Regions from separate parts of the Enterobacter sp. I4 genome, predicted to be linked through region 2. Evidence: predicted binding sites of a transcription regulator. Region 2 holds the regulator's gene; each other region holds the start of a gene.

Region 1 (6,303 bases), 510 kb from region 2:
CTTTCTGATTTCACGCTTCTGTTTCCTTCGCGCCTGCCCGCAGGTGACGGCGCGATTGCCTTCGGGCAGGCGGTGGTTGCTGCCGCCCGGTCATGTTCACAAAGGACTTAAAATGTTACGACTTCTACGCAATGAACCGCGCGCAGCGTGCCTGCTGCTGGCTCTGGTAATGGCTAATCTGCTGGCATGGGGGCTGGCGTGGCGCACCTTTAGCGGCAGTACGGCGCTGATGGCCGCCAGCCTGCTGGCCTGGTGTTACGGGCTGCGCCATGCGGTGGATGCTGACCACATCGCGGCCATTGATACCGTGACGCGTAAGATGATGCAGCAGGGCAAACGCCCGTCCGGGGTGGGCGCGTGGTTTTCCCTCGGACATTCCACCATCGTGGTGCTGGCGTCTATCGCTATTGCCGCCACCGCCACGGCGTTTCAGAAGAATATGGCCTGGCTTCACGAAACCGGCAGCCTGATTGGCACGGCCGTATCCGCCACCTTCCTGCTGGCGATGGCGCTGGTGAATATGGTGATCCTGCGCGGCGTGTGGCGCAGTTTCCGGGCGCTGAAAAACGGCAGGCCGGTGCGGGGGGACATCACGCTTCCTGCGCAGGGTGGCGTGATGAACTGGCTGTTTGGCAAAACCTTCCGCCTCGTCAACAAAAGCTGGCAGATGTATCTGGTCGGCTTCCTGTTTGGCCTCGGATTCGACACCGCCACCGAGATTGGCGTGCTGGGGATCTCCGCCGCCAGCGCCTCCAGCGGTATGTCGGTATGGTCAATCATGATTTTCCCGGCGCTCTTCGCAAGCGGCATGGCGCTGGTGGATACGCTCGATAACCTGCTGATGGTTGGCGCGTACGGCTGGGCGTTCAACAAGCCGCAGCGCAAGCTGTACTACAACATGACTATCACCGGCACCTCGGTAGTGGTGGCGCTGTTTATCGGCGGGCTGGAAGCGCTGGGTCTGCTGATGGACAAATTTGGCCTCAGCGGCGGCGCGTGGGATCTGATTGGCGCGGTAAACGACAACCTTGGCGATGCCGGATTTGTGGTGGTCGGGCTGTTTGTCGCCTGCTGGCTGATCTCTATGGCCAACTACCGCTGGCGCGGCTATGACGCGCTGGTGGTGCGTTCCTGACTCAGGCTGGTGCCATAAAAAAAGCCCCAGGACATCGGGGCTGCGGACAATATAATCCAAAGGTTAAGTAAGCGTGGCAGAGAGGGTCAGGCAGGTAACGATTTCAGCAGCGCGAAGGCCTCCTTCATTCTGTCTTCGCTGACGACAAAGGCGCGCATCTGGCCGTCAGCATCCGTACCGCGCGCCACCATGCCCTGAGGCTCAATGGCGATCTGCCAGTTCAGATCCTGACGCTGCGTTTCGCCCGCGAGATGCAGCGGTAGCTCCGGCGTTTTTACCTTCACCAGCATGGCGGGTAATTTCACCGGCGCACTGCCCCCGAGCAGGTTTTTCGCCAGGAACATGGCGCTTAGCTGAATCGGCTGCAGGAAAGGCAGCACCTGGCCGTTAATTTCCGCGCAGTCGCCCAGGGCATAAATGTCCGGCTGCGTGGTTTGCAGGTAGCTGTCTACCTTCACGCCGCGGTTTACTTCGGCCCCGGCGCGATGCGCCAGCGCGGTTTCCGGGCGCAGACCCGTCGCCGCAATAACCACATCCACCTCAACGCTGCGGTTGCGGTCAAGCGTCGCGCGAATACCGCCTTCGGTTTTGCTCAGGCCCTGCAGCTGCGATTTCAGCAGCAGATGGACGCCCATGTCGGTCAGACGATGCTGTAAGCGACTGCTTACTTCTGCCGGCATCAGCGCCGACAGAATGCTGGCCGCGTGGTCAACCAGGGTGACGGATTTACCCGCCCGACAGAAGTCCATCGCAAGCTCGGTGCCAATCAGCCCGCCGCCGACAATCATCACCCTGGCGGCACCGCGCAGCAGGGTTTCGCTGGCCTGATACTCCTGCTGGCTGTTGAGCGTGACCATCAGCTCGCGGCCCTCAACCGGCGGCACAAACCCAGATGCCCCCGTCGCCAGCACCAGCCTGTCGTACTGCCAGGTTTTATCCTTCGCCTTCACCACGCGGGCGTCGGCGTCGATATCGGTCACCCAGGTGTACGGAAACAGACGCAGGTTATACTGTTCCGCGAACTCCCCCGCCGTCTGGCGGGTGAGATCTTCGGCGCGCTGGTTCTGGCTGATGACGTGGCTCAGATCGGGCTTGTTGTATTCGTCCATGCTGTCGGCGGCGATCACCGTCAGCGGCACGCTAGCGTCCTGTTTGCGGATATTTTTCACCAGCTGGCGGGCGGCAAAGCCCGAGCCGATGATGACGATACCGTTGCTCATTTTGCCTCCGTTGCCAGTTCGTCAAAGACGTCTTTTCCGAGGGAACATTCAGGGCAGAGGAAGTTGTCCGGAACCTCGCTCCACGGCGTACCTGGTGCGACATCCTGCAACGGCTCGCCCAGTTCAGGATCGTAAATCCACTGGCAGACGCTGCACTGCATGCGTGGGCCGAGATCGGCGCTGGCTGCCCCGGCACAGGCTTGCGGCTGTTCGGCGGGCTGGGCTGCAACCTCAGGAAGCGGTACGAGCGCCCACTGGCGTGCAATGTCGCGGCCATGCTGACGGCAGACTTCAAGCGCGTCGAGATCCGGACGCCATTTCGCCTTCAGGCTCATGGACATCTCAAAACCGGCGTCCTGTAAACGGGTGGAGAGACGGTCTACCGCGCCACCGCTCCAGCCGTGAGAACCAAAGGCGCTGGCGCGTTTGTTTCGGAAGCGCAGGCCGGTCATCTCTTCCACCAGGCCGGCAATTTTCGGCATCATCACGTTGTTCATGGTGGAGGTTCCCACCAGCACGCCTTTAGAGCGGAAGACGTTGGTCAGAATTTCGTTTTTATCGCTGCGCGCCACGTTGAAGATTTTCACCGCCACGTTCGGGTCAACTTCGTTAATCCCCTGGGCAATCGCGTCCGCCATCATGCGGGTGTTGTTGGACATGGTGTCGTAGAAGATTGTGATACGGTCTTCCTGATAATCCGCGGCCCATTTCAGGTACAGCTCAACGATCTGGGTTGGGTTTTCACGCCACACCACCCCGTGGGAGGTGGCAATCATGTCCACCGGCAGGTTGAAGCCGAGGATCTCGGTGATTTTTGGCGTTACCAGGCGGCTGAACGGCGTCAGGATGTTGGCGTAGTAGCGCTGGCACTGTTCGAACAGCTCGGCCTGATCCACTTCATCGTTGAACAGGCGTTCGTCGCAGTAGTGCTGGCCGAAGGCGTCGTTGCTGAACAGCACCGCGTCGCCGGTCATGTAGGTCATCATGCTGTCCGGCCAGTGGAGCATCGGGGTTTCCACGAAGATCAGCTGTTTGCCGTTGCCGATATCCAGCGTGTCGCCGGTTTTTACGGTGTGGAAGTTCCACTCCGGATGGTGGTGGTGGCCGTTGATGGAGTCAATGGCGTTGGTGGTGCAGTAGATCGGGGTGTCCGGGATGTAAGACATCAGCTCGGTCAGCGCCCCGGCGTGATCCTCTTCCGCGTGGTTGATGATGATGTAGTCGATATCGTTCAGGTCGATTTCGCTGCGCAGGTTTTGCACGAACTCGCGGCTGAATTTGTGGTCGACGGTATCGATGAGGACGTTTTTACCTTCACGGATGAGATAGCTGTTGTAGCTGCTGCCGCGCAGCGTTTTATATTCCGTACCGTGGAAATCACGTACTTCCCAGTCACGTTGACCAACCCAATGAATGTTATTTTTAACCAGAATAGACATAGCAACCTCAGCGTAATACAGCGTTTTCAAATAAGATGCTGTACCTATATCAAGTTGCGTGCCAACTTTTTAACTTGTTGATAATGATGAAAATATAAATTTATGACCCCTAATGGTTAGTCATTATGACTATCTAAAAAGCTGTCAATATGACACTATGTATTGTCAAAATGACTGTGAGGCAGACATGAGCTTTTCCGTAGACGTGCTGGCGAAGATCGCCATTGAACTGCAAACCGGTATCGGGCATCAGGACCGCTTTCAGCGGCTGATCTCCACGCTGCGCCACGTGCTGGCGTGCGATGCATCAGCGCTGCTGCGTTATGAGGGGCGGCAGTTTATTCCGCTGGCTATCGACGGGCTGGCGCAGGACGTGCTCGGGCGACGCTTTACGCTGGAAGGCCATCCGCGTCTGGAGACCATCGCCCGCGCGGGTGACGTCGTGCGGTTTCCGGCGGACAGCGATCTGCCCGACCCGTACGACGGGCTTATTCCCGGACAGGAGAGCCTGAAGGTGCACGCCTGCATCGGCCTGCCGCTTTTCGCCGGGCAGAACCTGATTGGCGCGCTCACCCTCGACGGCATGTCGCCGGACCAGTTTGATACGTTCAGCGACGAAGAGCTGCGCCTCATTGCCGCGCTGGCGGCCGGTGCGCTGAACAACGCCCTGCTGATAGAGCAGCTGGAGAGCCAGAATATTCTTCCCGGCAGCCCGACGGCGTTCGGCGAGGTGGCGCACACGGAGATGATCGGCCTTTCGCCGGGCATGGAGCAGCTAAAAAAAGAGATTGAGATAGTCGCCGCGTCCGACCTGAACGTGCTGATCTTCGGGGAAACCGGTACCGGTAAAGAGCTGGTGGCGAAAGCCATCCATGAGGCTTCGCCGCGGGCGGTGAACCCGCTGGTGTACCTCAACTGCGCGGCCCTGCCTGAAAGCGTGGCGGAGAGCGAGCTGTTCGGCCACGTCAAAGGGGCATTTACCGGGGCGATCAGCAACCGCAGCGGCAAGTTTGAAATGGCCGATAACGGCACGCTGTTCCTGGACGAAATTGGCGAACTCTCCCTTTCGCTACAGGCCAAGCTGCTGCGGGTGTTGCAGTACGGCGACATCCAGCGCGTGGGCGATGACCGCAGCCTTCGGGTGGACGTGCGCGTGCTGGCAGCGACCAACCGGGATCTGCGCGAGGAGGTGCTGGCGGGCAATTTCCGCGCTGACCTGTTCCACCGCCTGAGCGTGTTTCCGCTCTCCGTGCCGCCGCTGCGCGAGCGGGGCGACGACGTGGTGCTGCTGGCGGGCTTTTTCTGCGAGCAGTGTCGGCTCAAAATGGGGCTTTCCCGGGTGGTGCTCAGCCCCGGCGCGAGGTCGCACCTGCTGAGCTACGGCTGGCCGGGCAACGTGCGCGAGCTGGAACATGCGATTCACCGTGCGGTCGTGCTGGCGCGGGCGACGCGTTCGGGGGATGAGGTGGTTATTCATGCGCGGCATTTTGCCCTGCATGAGGAAAGTGCGCCGATCGTGAAGCCGGCTGCACCTGAAAGCGCCAGCGAAAACCTGCGCGAGGCGACGGAAGCATTTCAGCGTCAGATGATTACCCGCGCGCTGGAGCAGAATAACCGCAGCTGGGCGGCGTGCGCGCGGGCGCTGGAGATGGACGTCGCCAACCTTCACCGGCTGGCGAAACGTCTTGGGCTGAAGGGTTAAATAATCCCCGCCTGGTAGAAATCCTGCAGGTTGATGGCGCCGCACAGCCTGCCGTGCTCGTCCACTACCGGCGCGGCGGTGATTTTGCGCTTCATCAGCACCTCTTTGGCTTCAATGGCGCGGCTGTCGGCATTCAGCGTCAGCCCGCCTCTGGTCATCGCCTCTGAGACCAGCGCCTCAAGACCGCCGCCGCCCACCAGCCAGCGACGCAGGTCGCCGTCGGTGAATACCCCCTTCACCAGGCTGTCGTTATCGCACACCGCAACCAGCCCCAGCCCGGTGCGGCTCAGCTCCAGCATCGCGTCCATCACGCTGGTGTCGAGTTTAACCTGCGGAATGGCATCGTCCGTGCGCATCAGGTGGTGAACCTTGTTGAGCAGGCGTGCCCCAAGCGCCCCGGCCGGATGCGAACGGGCAAAGTCTTCTTCATTAAAGCCGCGCGCCTGCATCACCGCCATCGCCAGCGCATCGCCCATCATCAGCGTGTTGACGGTGCTGGAGGTCGGTGCCAGATGCATCGGGCAGGCCTCGCGCTCAACGGAGATATCCAGCGTGGCCTTAGCGGCCAGCGCCAGCGGCGAGCGGGATTTTCCGGTCATCGCCAGCAGCGCAACCGATTTTTCCTGCAGACGTGGAATAATGAGATCCAGCTCTTTGGCCGAGCCGGAGTAGGAGATAAACAGCATCACGTCGCGGCTTTCAATCATCCCCAGATCGCCGTGCAGCGCTTCGGCAGGGTGAACGAAGAATGCCGGGGTGCCGGTACTGGCAAGCGTGGCGGCAATCTTCTTGCCGATATGGCCGGAT
Region 2 (6,303 bases):
ATTTTCGCCCTGCTCTGCTGGCGGCGAAAAGAGCAGATTGGCAAGGGCGCAGGCGCGCTGCTGACGGGTGGATTTATCGTATGGATGGCGATGCTTTACTGGCTCTCGCCTCTTCTCTCTGGGTAAACGGAAACGCATTATGTCGCAAATAGAATTGCAGCCGGGTTTTGACTTTCAGAAAGCAGGCAAAGACGTTCTGGAGATTGAACGTGAAGGTCTGGCGCAGTTAGATCAGTACATTAATCAGGATTTTAGTCTGGCCTGTGAGAAGATGTTCTACTGTGCCGGTAAAGTCGTGGTGATGGGGATGGGTAAGTCCGGCCATATTGGGCGCAAGATGGCGGCGACGTTTGCCAGTACCGGCACCTCGTCATTCTTCGTGCACCCGGGTGAGGCGGCGCACGGTGACCTCGGCATGGTTACGCCGCAGGACGTGGTTATCGCCCTGTCCAACTCCGGGGAATCGAATGAAATCCTGGCGCTGATCCCGGTGCTCAAGCGCCTTCAGGTGCCGCTGATTTGCATGACCAGCCGCCCGGAAAGCAGCATGGCCCGCGCGGCGGATATCCACCTTTGCGTGAAGGTGCCTAAAGAAGCGTGTCCGCTGGGGCTGGCGCCTACCTCCAGTACGACCGCCGCGCTGGTGATGGGCGATGCCCTTGCCGTTGCGCTGCTGGAAGCCCGGGGCTTCACGCCAGAAGATTTCGCCCTTTCTCACCCTGGCGGCGCGCTCGGGCGCAAACTGCTGCTGCGGGTTAACGATATTATGCACACCGGCGATGAAATCCCGCACGTCAGCAAAGAGGCCTCTCTGCGCGATGCGTTACTGGAGATCACCCGTAAAAATCTGGGCATGACGGTAATCTGCGACGATCTGATGAAGATTCAGGGCATCTTCACCGACGGTGACCTGCGCCGGGTGTTCGATATGGGAGTGGATGTCCGCACGCTGGGCATCGCTGATGTGATGACGCCTGGCGGGATCCGCGTCCGTCCGGGCACGCTGGCGGTAGATGTGCTGAACCTGATGCAGTCCCGCCATATTACCTCAGTGATGGTTGCCGATGGCGACCAACTGCTGGGTGTGGTACATATGCATGATCTGCTGCGCGCAGGCGTAGTGTAATGAAGGATAAGACAATGAGTAATGCGGGTGCATCCCTTGCAACCTGTTATGGCCCGGTGAGCGCCCACATGATGGCAAAGGCGGAAAATATCCGTCTGCTGATCCTTGATGTGGACGGCGTGCTCTCCGACGGTCTGATTTATATGGGCAATAACGGCGAAGAGCTGAAAGCCTTTAACGTTCGTGACGGTTACGGTATCCGCTGTGCGCTCACCTCCGGCATTGACGTGGCGATCATCACCGGGCGGAAGGCTAAACTGGTAGAGGATCGGTGTGAAACGCTGGGCATTACTCATCTCTATCAGGGGCAATCTGATAAGATGGTTGCCTTCCGGGACCTGCTGGGAAAACTGGCTATTGCGCCAGAGAATGTGGCGTACGTCGGGGATGATTTGATTGACTGGCCGGTAATGGCGGAGGTCGGTCTGAGCATCGCCGTGGCTGACGCGCACCCGTTGCTGATCCCGCGTGCTGATTATGTTACCCATATTCAGGGTGGCCGTGGTGCCGTCCGTGAAGTCTGCGATCTGCTTCTGCTGGCGCAGGGCAAGCTTGATGAGGCGAAAGGGCAATCGATATGAGTAAAACCAGACGTTGGGTTATCATTCTGCTTTCGCTTGCCGTCCTGATACTGATTGGCGTGAACCTCGCCGACCGCGATGATGCGCAAACGGACGTGGTCAACACGAGTGACCCTACCTACAAAAGCGATCACAGCGATACCGTGGTCTATAGCCCCGAAGGCGCGCTGAACTATCGCCTGATTGCTCAGCATGTAGAATATTTTTCAGATGACGGCACCTCGTGGTTTACCCAGCCGGTCCTGACCACCTTTGATACGGACAAAGTGCCGACGTGGTCAATCAAGTCTGACCGGGCAAAACTGACGAATGACCGTATGCTCTATCTGTATGGTCACGTTGAAGTCAACGCCCTGACTGCGGACGCTCAGTTGCGCAAAATTACGACGGATAACGCCCAGATCAACCTGGTCACCCAGGATGTCACGTCGCAGGATTTAGTCACCCTGTATGGCACAACATTTAATTCCAGCGGTCTAAGAATGCGCGGGAACTTACGCAGCAAAAACGCCGAGCTGATTGAAAAGGTTAGAACCTCCTATGAAATTCAAAACAAACAAACTCAGCCTTAAAGTTGTTATCGCCAGCGCGCTGCTGGCGGCCAGTCTTCCCGCGCTTGCTGTGACTGGCGACACCGAACAGCCGATTCATATTGAATCTGATACGCAGTCTCTGGATATGCAGGGTAACGTCGTCACCTTCACCGGCAACGTCGTTGTGACCCAGGGCACCATTAAAATCAATGCCGACAAAGTTGTCGTGACCCGTCCGGGCGGCGAGCAGGGCAAAGAAATTATTGATGGTTATGGTAATCCGGCCACCTTCTACCAGATGCAGGATAACGGCAAGCCGGTAAAAGGCCATGCCTCGCATATGCACTATGAGCTGGCGAAGGATCTGGTCATCCTCACCGGTAATGCTTACCTGGAACAGCTGGACAGCAATATCAAAGGCGACAAGATCACCTATCTGGTGAAAGAGCAGAAAATGCAGGCCTCCAGCGAGAAAGGCAAACGCGTCACCACCGTGCTTGTTCCTTCGCAGTTGCAGGACAAAAACAACGGTCAGGCTCCGGCACAGAAAAAGAGTAACTAATTCGCTATGGCAACATTAACTGCAAAAAACCTCGCGAAAGCGTATAAGGGCCGCCGCGTCGTCGAAGATGTCAGTCTGACCGTCAACTCCGGCGAAATTGTGGGTTTGCTTGGCCCTAACGGTGCGGGCAAGACCACCACCTTCTACATGGTGGTAGGCATTGTTCCGCGTGACGCCGGCAACATCATCATCGATGATGAAGACATCAGCCTGCTGCCGCTGCATGCCCGCGCGCGCCGCGGCATCGGCTATCTTCCTCAGGAAGCATCCATTTTCCGCCGCTTAAGCGTCTTCGATAACCTGATGGCCGTGTTGCAGATCCGTGACGATCTGACAAACGAGCAGCGCACTGACCGTGCGAACGAGCTGATGGAAGAGTTCCATATCGAACACCTGCGCGACAGCCTTGGTCAGGCGCTGTCTGGCGGTGAACGCCGTCGCGTCGAGATTGCGCGCGCCCTGGCAGCAAACCCGAAATTCATCCTGCTGGATGAACCTTTTGCGGGCGTTGACCCCATCTCCGTTATTGATATCAAACGCATCATTGAGCATCTGCGCGACAGCGGGCTTGGCGTACTGATCACGGACCACAACGTTCGTGAAACGCTGGCCGTCTGTGAACGCGCCTACATCGTGAGCCAGGGCCATCTGATTGCCCACGGTACGCCGCAGCAAATCCTCGAAGATGAGCATGTTAAGCGCGTGTACCTTGGGGAAGACTTCAGACTCTGATAGGGTAGAGGTTAAATCACGCCGAACCGGAGAAAAACGCGCTGAACATGAAGCAAGGTTTGCAATTAAGGCTCAGCCAGCAACTGGCAATGACGCCGCAGCTACAGCAGGCGATCCGTCTGTTGCAGTTGTCCACGTTAGAACTCCAGCAGGAGCTCCAGCAAGCGCTGGACAGCAATCCGCTGCTGGAGCAAACCGATCTTCATGACGAGGTAGATACCCAGCAAACGCAGGACACTGAAACGCTCGATACCGTCGACGCGCTCGAACAAAAAGAGATGCCGGACGAGCTGCCGCTGGACGCCAGCTGGGATGAAATCTACACCGCAGGCACTCCTTCCGGTACGCGTGCAGACTATCAGGACGATGAACTTCCGGTCTATCAGGGCGAAACCACCCAGTCACTTCAGGACTACCTGATGTGGCAGGTAGAGCTGACCCCTTTCTCCGATACCGATCGCGCGATTGCCACCTCGATTGTCGATGCCGTTGACGACACGGGCTATTTGACCGTGACGCTGGACGACATTCTGGAAAGCATCGGCGACGACGAGATTGAACTGGAAGAGATCGAAGCCGTTCTGAAACGCGTTCAGCGTTTCGACCCGATTGGCGTCGCCGCAAAAGATCTGCGCGACTGCCTTCTGATCCAGCTCTCGCAGTTTGCCAAAGAGACGCCGTGGATTGACGAAGCGCGGCTCATTATCAGCGATCATCTGGATCTGCTGGCGAATCACGACTTCCGCACGCTGATGCGCGTCACGCGCCTGAAAGAAGAGGTGCTGAAGGAAGCGGTGAACCTGATCCAGTCGCTCGATCCGCGTCCGGGGCAGTCGATTCAGACCAGCGAGCCGGAGTATGTCATTCCTGATGTGCTGGTGAGAAAACACAACGGCCGCTGGGTCGTTGAACTGAACTCCGACAGTATTCCTCGCCTGCAAATCAACCAGCAGTACGCCTCCATGTGCACCAGCGCGCGTAACGATGCCGATAATCAGTACATCCGCAGCAACCTGCAGGAAGCACGCTGGCTGATCAAGAGTCTGGAGAGCCGTAACGACACGCTGCTGCGCGTCAGCCGCTGTATTGTTGAACAACAGCAGGCCTTCTTTGAACAGGGCGAAGAGTTTATGAAACCGATGGTGCTGGCAGACATTGCCCAGGCCGTCGAGATGCATGAATCAACCATTTCCCGCGTGACCACGCAAAAGTATCTGCACAGTCCACGCGGCATTTTTGAGCTTAAGTATTTCTTCTCCAGCCACGTAAGTACCGAAGGCGGCGGCGAAGCCTCGTCAACGGCCATTCGCGCACTGGTGAAGAAGTTGATCGCCGCGGAGAACCCCGCGAAGCCACTAAGTGACAGTAAGTTAACCACCATGCTGTCCGATCAGGGTATCATGGTGGCACGTCGTACTGTCGCGAAGTATCGAGAGTCTTTATCCATTCCGCCGTCTAACCAGCGTAAACAACTGGTTTGACACAACCGATAAGGAAGACACTATGCAGCTCAATATCACCGGACACAACGTCGAGATTACTGAGGCTTTACGCGATTTTGTGAACGCGAAGTTCGCGAAACTTGAGCAGTATTTCGAGAGAATCAATCAGGTCTACGTTGTGTTGAAAGTGGAGAAAGTGACTCATATCTCGGATGCGACCCTGCACGTCAACGGAGGGGAACTCCATGCCAGTGCGGAAGGGCAAGACATGTACGCGGCTATCGACGGCTTGATTGATAAGCTTGCGCGACAGCTCAATAAACATAAAGATAAACTGAAACAACACTAATTGTCCGGGCAGTTAACGGGTGCAGGACGGCCTGTTGTGAAACACAACAGGCCATTTGTACGGTTAGCGCTTAGGTGAAATTATGATAAACAACGATTCCGCTCTTCAACTGAGCAACGTCCTTAACCAGGAATGTACCCGCAGTGGCGTTCACTGCCAGAGCAAAAAACGTGCGCTGGAAATTATCAGTGAACTGGCCGCAAAACAGCTGGGTCTGCCGCCGCAGATCGTCTTTGAAGCCATTCTGACCCGCGAAAAAATGGGCAGTACCGGCATCGGCAACGGCATTGCGATCCCGCATGGCAAGCTGGAAGAAGATACGCTGCGTGCCGTGGGCGTGTTTGTGCAACTGGAAACGCCGATTGCCTTCGACGCTATCGATAACCAGCCTGTCGATCTGCTCTTCGCGCTACTGGTTCCTGCCGATCAGACCAAAACCCACCTGCACACGCTGTCGCTGGTTGCCAAACGTCTGGCGGATAAAACCATTTGTCGCCGTCTGCGCTCCGCGCAAAGTGATGAGGAGCTCTATCAAATTATCACTGAAGCAGAAGGCAATCAGGATGAGGCATAATCGGGAGATGGCTTTCAGAACTGCTGCCCTGAGGAGAAACGGAATATGGTGCTGATGATCGTCAGCGGTCGTTCGGGGTCCGGAAAGTCCGTGGCCCTGCGCGCGCTGGAAGACATGGGTTTTTACTGCGTAGATAACCTACCGGTAGTGTTGTTACCTGACCTGGCGCGAACGCTTGCGGACAGACAAATCTCTGCCGCCGTCAGTATCGACGTTCGTAACATGCCGGAATCACCGGAGATCTTCGAGCAGGCGATGAACAACCTGCCGGATTATTTCTCGCCTCAGCTACTGTTCCTTGATGCTGACCGCAATACGTTGATCCGCCGCTACAGCGATACGCGTCGCTTGCACCCGCTTTCGAGTAAAAATCTGTCGCTGGAAAGCGCCATTGATAAAGAGAG
Region 3 (6,303 bases), on a different contig from region 2:
GTCAGTACCGGACGCACGCATGTTGGTCAGTTTCTTACCGGTCAGGCAGTTTACCGTCAGGTCGTTAGAACGGCTGTGAATACCGATGATCTGGCCTTCGTAAACTTCAGCACCGTGACCCAGGAACAGCTTACCGCGATCCTGCAGACCGAACAGCGCAAACGCAACCGCTTTACCCTGACCGTTGGAAATCAGTACGCCGTTGTTACGCTGGCCCACTTCGCCCGGACGAACGTCGTCGTAGTGGCTGAAGGTGGAGTACAGCAGACCGGTACCGGACGTCATGGTCATGAACTCAGAACGGAAGCCGATCAGGCCACGGCTTGGGATCACGTAGTCGAGACGTACGCGGCCTTTGCCATCTGGATTCATGTTTTTCAGGTCGCCTTTACGCTCGCCCAGCGCCTGCATTACAGAACCCTGGTGCTGCTCTTCAACGTCCAGCGTCACGTTCTCGAATGGCTCTTGTTTACGGCCATCGATTTCGCGGAAGATAACTTTCGGACGGGAAACCGCCATCTCGAAACCTTCACGACGCATGTTTTCGATCAGAACTGACAGGTGCAGTTCGCCACGACCGGAAACGCGGAAGGCATCAGCGTCTTCCGTTTCTTCAACGCGCAGCGCAACGTTGTGCACCAGCTCTTTGTTCAGGCGGTCAAGGATCTGACGAGAGGTAACAAACTTACCTTCTTTACCACAGAACGGAGAGGTGTTGACGTTGAAGAACATGGATACGGTTGGTTCATCAACGGACAGGGCTGGCAGCGCTTCAACGTTCTGCGGATCGCAGATGGTGTCGGAGATGTTCAGTTCACCCAGACCGGTGATGGCGATGATGTCGCCAGCTTCAGCGATGTCGCTCTCGATACGCTCAAGACCCAGGTGAGTCAGTACTTTACCGACTTTACCGTTACGGGTTTTGCCTTCGCTATCGATGATAGTGACCTGCTGGTTAGGCTTCACTTTACCGCGCTTGATACGACCGATGCCGATAACGCCAACATAGTTGTTGTAGTCGAGCTGGGAGATCTGCATTTGCAGCGTGCCTTCCAGGTCAACGTTTGGCGCAGGAACACGGTCAACAATCGTCTGGTACAGCGGAGTCATGTCTTCAGCCATGTCTTCGTGATCCAGACCGGCAATACCGTTCAGCGCAGACGCGTAAACGATAGGGAAGTCCAGCTGTTCGTCGGTCGCGTCGAGGTTAACGAACAGGTCGAATACCTGGTCAACAACCCAGTCAGGACGCGCGCCTGGACGGTCTACCTTGTTGATAACAACGATAGGTTTCAGGCCGTGGGCAAATGCTTTTTTGGTCACGAAGCGCGTTTGCGGCATCGGGCCGTCAAATGCGTCAACCACCAGCAGCACGGAATCCACCATGGACATCACGCGCTCAACTTCACCACCGAAGTCGGCGTGCCCTGGGGTATCAACGATGTTGATACGGTAGTCATTCCATTTGATAGCGGTGTTTTTGGCGAGGATGGTAATCCCACGCTCTTTCTCCAAATCGTTGGAGTCCATCACACGCTCTTGAGTTTCGGCACGAGCATCAAACGTACCGGACTGCTGCAGCAGCTTATCAACCAGGGTAGTTTTACCATGGTCGACGTGCGCGATGATGGCGATATTACGCAATTTTTCGATCACAACTTTGCCTCAGGCATTTAGAAATAGCGCGTTATTGTACACGGATTAATCGCACTACAAAACAGGATCACAAACATCCCCCGCAAACAAGTATTGCAGAGATGCTTTGTGATCGCTTTCACGGAGCGGTAAAAGGGCACTTTAACGTAAATTGCACCAATATGGTGCTCAATGTTCACATCGAAGCACTATAATGGTGCAAAGAATCCAATGTGGTGCAGCCCTTCTGCACTATGGTGCGCATGATAACGCCTTTTGGGGGTGTTTTAAAAGTTGGCACAGATTTCGCTTTACAGAAATACAGTAAAAATATGGCAGCCCAGCCGATTTGAAGACCTCGTTACCACGACGACAATGACCAATCTGGAGAGTTAAGTATGTCCGCTGAACACGTTTTGACGATGCTGAACGAACATGAAGTGAAGTTTGTTGATCTGCGCTTCACCGATACCAAAGGTAAAGAACAGCACGTCACTATCCCTGCTCATCAGGTGAACGCCGAATTCTTTGAAGAAGGCAAAATGTTTGACGGCTCCTCCATTGGTGGCTGGAAAGGCATTAACGAATCCGACATGGTTCTGATGCCAGACGCTACCACCGCGCTCATTGACCCGTTCTTCGAAGAGCCTACGCTGATCATCCGCTGCGATATCCTGGAACCAGGCACGCTGCAGGGCTACGACCGCGATCCACGCTCCATCGCAAAACGTGCTGAAGAGTACCTGCGTTCTACCGGCATCGCGGACACCGTTCTGTTCGGGCCAGAGCCAGAGTTCTTCCTGTTCGACGACATCCGTTTCGGCGCGACCATCTCCGGTTCCCACGTGGCTATCGACGACATCGAAGGCGCATGGAACTCTTCCACCAAATACGAAGGTGGTAACAAAGGTCACCGTCCAGGCGTGAAAGGCGGTTACTTCCCGGTTCCTCCGGTTGATTCTTCACAGGACATCCGTTCTACCATGTGTCTGATCATGGAAGAGATGGGCCTGGTTGTTGAAGCGCACCACCACGAAGTGGCAACGGCTGGCCAGAACGAAATCGCCACCCGCTTCAACACCATGACCAAAAAAGCGGACGAGATTCAGATCTACAAATACGTTGTGCACAACGTTGCGCACCGTTTCGGTAAAACCGCGACCTTCATGCCAAAACCAATGTTTGGCGACAACGGTTCCGGCATGCACTGCCACATGTCCCTGTCCAAGAACGGTACTAACCTGTTCTCTGGCGACAAGTACGCGGGTCTGTCCGAGCAGGCGCTGCACTACATCGGTGGTGTTATCAAACACGCTAAAGCGATCAACGCCCTGGCGAACCCAACCACTAACTCCTACAAGCGTCTGGTCCCTGGCTACGAAGCACCAGTAATGCTGGCGTACTCTGCCCGTAACCGTTCTGCTTCTATCCGTATCCCGGTGGTGGCATCTCCGAAAGCGCGTCGTATCGAAGTGCGCTTCCCTGACCCGGCGGCTAACCCATACCTGTGCTTCGCAGCGCTGCTGATGGCAGGCCTGGACGGTATCAAGAACAAGATCCACCCGGGCGAAGCGATGGATAAAAACCTGTACGACCTGCCGCCAGAAGAAGCGAAAGAGATCCCACAGGTTGCCGGCTCTCTGGAAGAAGCCCTCCAGGCGCTGGACGCAGACCGCGAGTTCCTGACCGCTGGCGGCGTGTTCACCGATGAAGCTATCGACGCTTACATCGCGCTGCGTACCGAAGAAAACGACCGCGTTCGCATGACGCCGCACCCGGTTGAGTTCGAGCTGTACTACAGCGTTTAACTGATTTGTTTTACCCGGCGCTTTCGCGTCGGGGGTAGTTGCCGTGGAAACTTTAGCCCATCTTCGGATGGGCTTTTTTCTCCACCAACAACCTGATCTCACGCGCTTTTTACCTCTAAAACGCTATACTGCACTAAAATAGTGCAACAACTCCAGGAGACTGCTGAATGGCAACTGGCACGCTGCCCGATGCTGGGCAGATCCTCAATTCTTTGATTAACAGCATCCTGCTGGTCGACGACGAGCTGGCGGTGCATTACGCCAACCCGGCGGCGCAGCAGCTGCTCGCCCAAAGCTCACGAAAGCTGTTTGGCACGCCGCTGCCGGAACTGCTGAGCTATTTCTCGCTGAATATCGGCCTGATGCGCGAGAGTTTGCAGGCGGGCCAGGGCTTTACCGATAACGAAGTGACGCTGGTGATCGACGGACGCTCGCATATTTTGTCCCTCACGGCACAGCGTCTGCCGGACGGCCTGATCCTGCTGGAAATGGCGCCGATGGATAACCAGCGTCGTCTCAGCCAGGAGCAGCTTCAGCATGCGCAGCAGATTGCGGCGCGCGACCTGGTGCGCGGGCTGGCCCATGAGATCAAAAACCCGCTGGGCGGCTTACGCGGGGCGGCGCAACTTCTGACCAAAGCGCTGCCCGACCCTGCGCTGGCGGAGTATACCAACGTCATTATTGAGCAGGCGGACCGTCTGCGTAATCTGGTCGACCGCCTGCTCGGGCCGCAGCAGCCGGGGATGCACGTATCGGAAAGCATTCACAAGGTCGCTGAGCGGGTGGTGAAACTCGTCTCGATGGAGCTGCCGGACAACGTCACGCTGGTGCGTGATTACGACCCAAGCCTCCCCGAGCTGGCGCACGATCCGGACCAGATTGAGCAGGTGCTGTTAAACATCGTGCGTAACGCGTTGCAGGCGCTGGGCCCGGAGGGTGGCGAAATCATTCTGCGTACCCGCACCGCGTTCCAGCTGACGCTGCACGGCGTTCGCTATCGCCTGGCGGCACGTATTGACGTGGAAGATAACGGTCCGGGTATTCCGCCGCAGCTGCAGGATACGCTCTTTTACCCGATGGTCAGCGGTCGCGAAGGCGGTACCGGGCTGGGCTTATCCATTGCCCGTAGCCTGATTGACCAACACTCCGGCAAAATTGAATTTACCAGTTGGCCGGGACATACCGAGTTCTCGGTTTTCCTGCCGATTAAAAAATAAAGGTGACGTTTATGCAACGAGGGATAGTCTGGGTAGTCGATGACGATAGCTCCATCCGTTGGGTGCTTGAACGCGCGCTCACGGGAGCGGGATTAAGCTGCACGACGTTTGAGAGCGGCAGCGAGGTGCTCGACGCGCTCACCACCAAAACGCCGGACGTGCTGCTCTCGGATATTCGCATGCCGGGGATGGACGGGCTGGCGCTCTTAAAGCAGATCAAACAGCGCCACCCGATGCTTCCGGTCATCATAATGACCGCCCACTCCGACCTGGATGCCGCCGTTAGCGCGTACCAGCAGGGCGCGTTTGATTACCTGCCAAAACCGTTTGATATTGACGAAGCCGTTGCGCTGGTTGAGCGCGCTATCAGCCACTATCAGGAGCAACAGCAGCCCCGCAACGCTCCCGACTTTGGGCCAACGACGGACATCATCGGTGAAGCGCCGGCCATGCAGGACGTGTTTCGCATCATCGGCCGCCTGTCGCGTTCATCCATCAGCGTATTGATTAATGGCGAATCCGGGACCGGTAAAGAGCTGGTTGCTCACGCCCTGCATCGCCACAGCCCGCGGGCGAAAGCGCCTTTTATCGCCCTGAACATGGCGGCGATCCCGAAGGATTTGATTGAATCTGAGCTGTTCGGCCACGAAAAAGGGGCGTTTACCGGGGCGAATACCATTCGTCAGGGGCGCTTTGAACAGGCGGACGGCGGCACGCTTTTCCTCGATGAAATCGGCGATATGCCGCTGGACGTTCAGACCCGTCTGCTGCGCGTGCTGGCGGATGGCCAGTTTTATCGCGTGGGCGGCTATGCGCCGGTGAAGGTGGACGTGCGTATTATCGCCGCGACGCACCAGAACCTGGAACTGCGGGTGCAGGAGGGAAAATTCCGTGAGGATCTTTTCCATCGCCTGAACGTGATCCGCGTTCATCTGCCGCCGCTGCGCGAGCGCCGGGAAGATATTCCGCGCCTGGCGCGCCACTTCCTGCAGGTGGCAGCCCGCGAGCTGGGCGTAGAAGCCAAGCAGCTTCACCCGGAAACCGATGCTGCCCTCACCCGTCTGGCGTGGCCGGGCAACGTGCGTCAGCTGGAAAATACCTGCCGCTGGCTGACGGTGATGGCCGCCGGACAGGAAGTATTGATTCAGGATTTACCGGCAGAGCTGTTTGAAGCCACCGTGCCGGAAAGCAGTACCGGACACGCGCTGCCGGACAGCTGGGCGACGCTGCTGGCGCAGTGGGCGGATCGCGCGCTGCGTTCCGGTCATCAAAACCTGCTTTCTGAGGCTCAGCCTGAAATGGAGCGCACGCTGCTGACCACCGCGCTTCGCCATACGCAGGGACACAAGCAGGAAGCGGCTCGCCTGCTGGGATGGGGTCGAAACACCCTGACGCGCAAGCTGAAAGAGCTGGGCATGGAGTGATCGTTACCGCTGTGTAAAGATGATTAATTGAGCGCAAACTGTCGTTATTTTGCGCTTTACTGTTCCGATGAGTTTTGTATGATCGTGCCCGGAAATTTGGGGGGACCATCATGCTGGAATCACTAGTGTCTTTACTGTCGAGCGGAGCAGCTGAAAGCCACACGCCGCAAACCGCCGTAGCTGCGGTATTGTGCGCGGCGCTGGTTGGGCTGTTTAGCT

What was found. The regulator sigma-54, encoded in region 2, starts transcription at its own class of promoters, with help from an activator protein. The targets are predictions, from matches to a motif close to GTTGGCACANNTTTCGCTNT.
Region 1: a site for sigma-54 is predicted at 3,841-3,860, ahead of norV (anaerobic nitric oxide reductase flavorubredoxin). Genes of this name have one in related genera too.
Region 3: a site for sigma-54 is predicted at 1,929-1,948, ahead of glnA (glutamate--ammonia ligase). Genes of this name have one in related genera too.

The regions. Positions count from the first base shown of each region.
Region 1 covers NZ_JALBUO010000001.1:802,329-808,631, forward strand. The annotation lists gene hypF (carbamoyltransferase HypF) at 1-111, shown strand, start outside; gene MOQ06_RS03780 (HoxN/HupN/NixA family nickel/cobalt transporter) at 113-1,135, shown strand; gene norW (NADH:flavorubredoxin reductase NorW) at 1,222-2,355, opposite strand; gene norV (anaerobic nitric oxide reductase flavorubredoxin) at 2,352-3,794, opposite strand; gene norR (nitric oxide reductase transcriptional regulator NorR) at 3,982-5,496, shown strand; gene gutQ (arabinose-5-phosphate isomerase GutQ) at 5,493-6,303, opposite strand, start outside.
Region 2 covers NZ_JALBUO010000001.1:288,705-295,007, reverse strand. The annotation lists gene MOQ06_RS01380 (calcium/sodium antiporter) at 1-126, shown strand, start outside; gene kdsD (arabinose-5-phosphate isomerase KdsD) at 140-1,126, shown strand; gene kdsC (3-deoxy-manno-octulosonate-8-phosphatase KdsC) at 1,141-1,707, shown strand; gene lptC (LPS export ABC transporter periplasmic protein LptC) at 1,704-2,279, shown strand; gene lptA (lipopolysaccharide ABC transporter substrate-binding protein LptA) at 2,248-2,802, shown strand; gene lptB (LPS export ABC transporter ATP-binding protein) at 2,809-3,534, shown strand; gene rpoN (RNA polymerase factor sigma-54) at 3,582-5,015, shown strand; gene hpf (ribosome hibernation promoting factor) at 5,038-5,325, shown strand; gene ptsN (PTS IIA-like nitrogen regulatory protein PtsN) at 5,408-5,899, shown strand; gene rapZ (RNase adapter RapZ) at 5,945-6,303, shown strand, end outside.
Region 3 covers NZ_JALBUO010000002.1:1,154,610-1,160,912, forward strand. The annotation lists gene typA (ribosome-dependent GTPase TypA) at 1-1,656, opposite strand, end outside; gene glnA (glutamate--ammonia ligase) at 2,034-3,443, shown strand; gene glnL (nitrogen regulation protein NR(II)) at 3,611-4,660, shown strand; gene glnG (nitrogen regulation protein NR(I)) at 4,672-6,084, shown strand; gene MOQ06_RS17845 (YshB family small membrane protein) at 6,195-6,303, shown strand, end outside.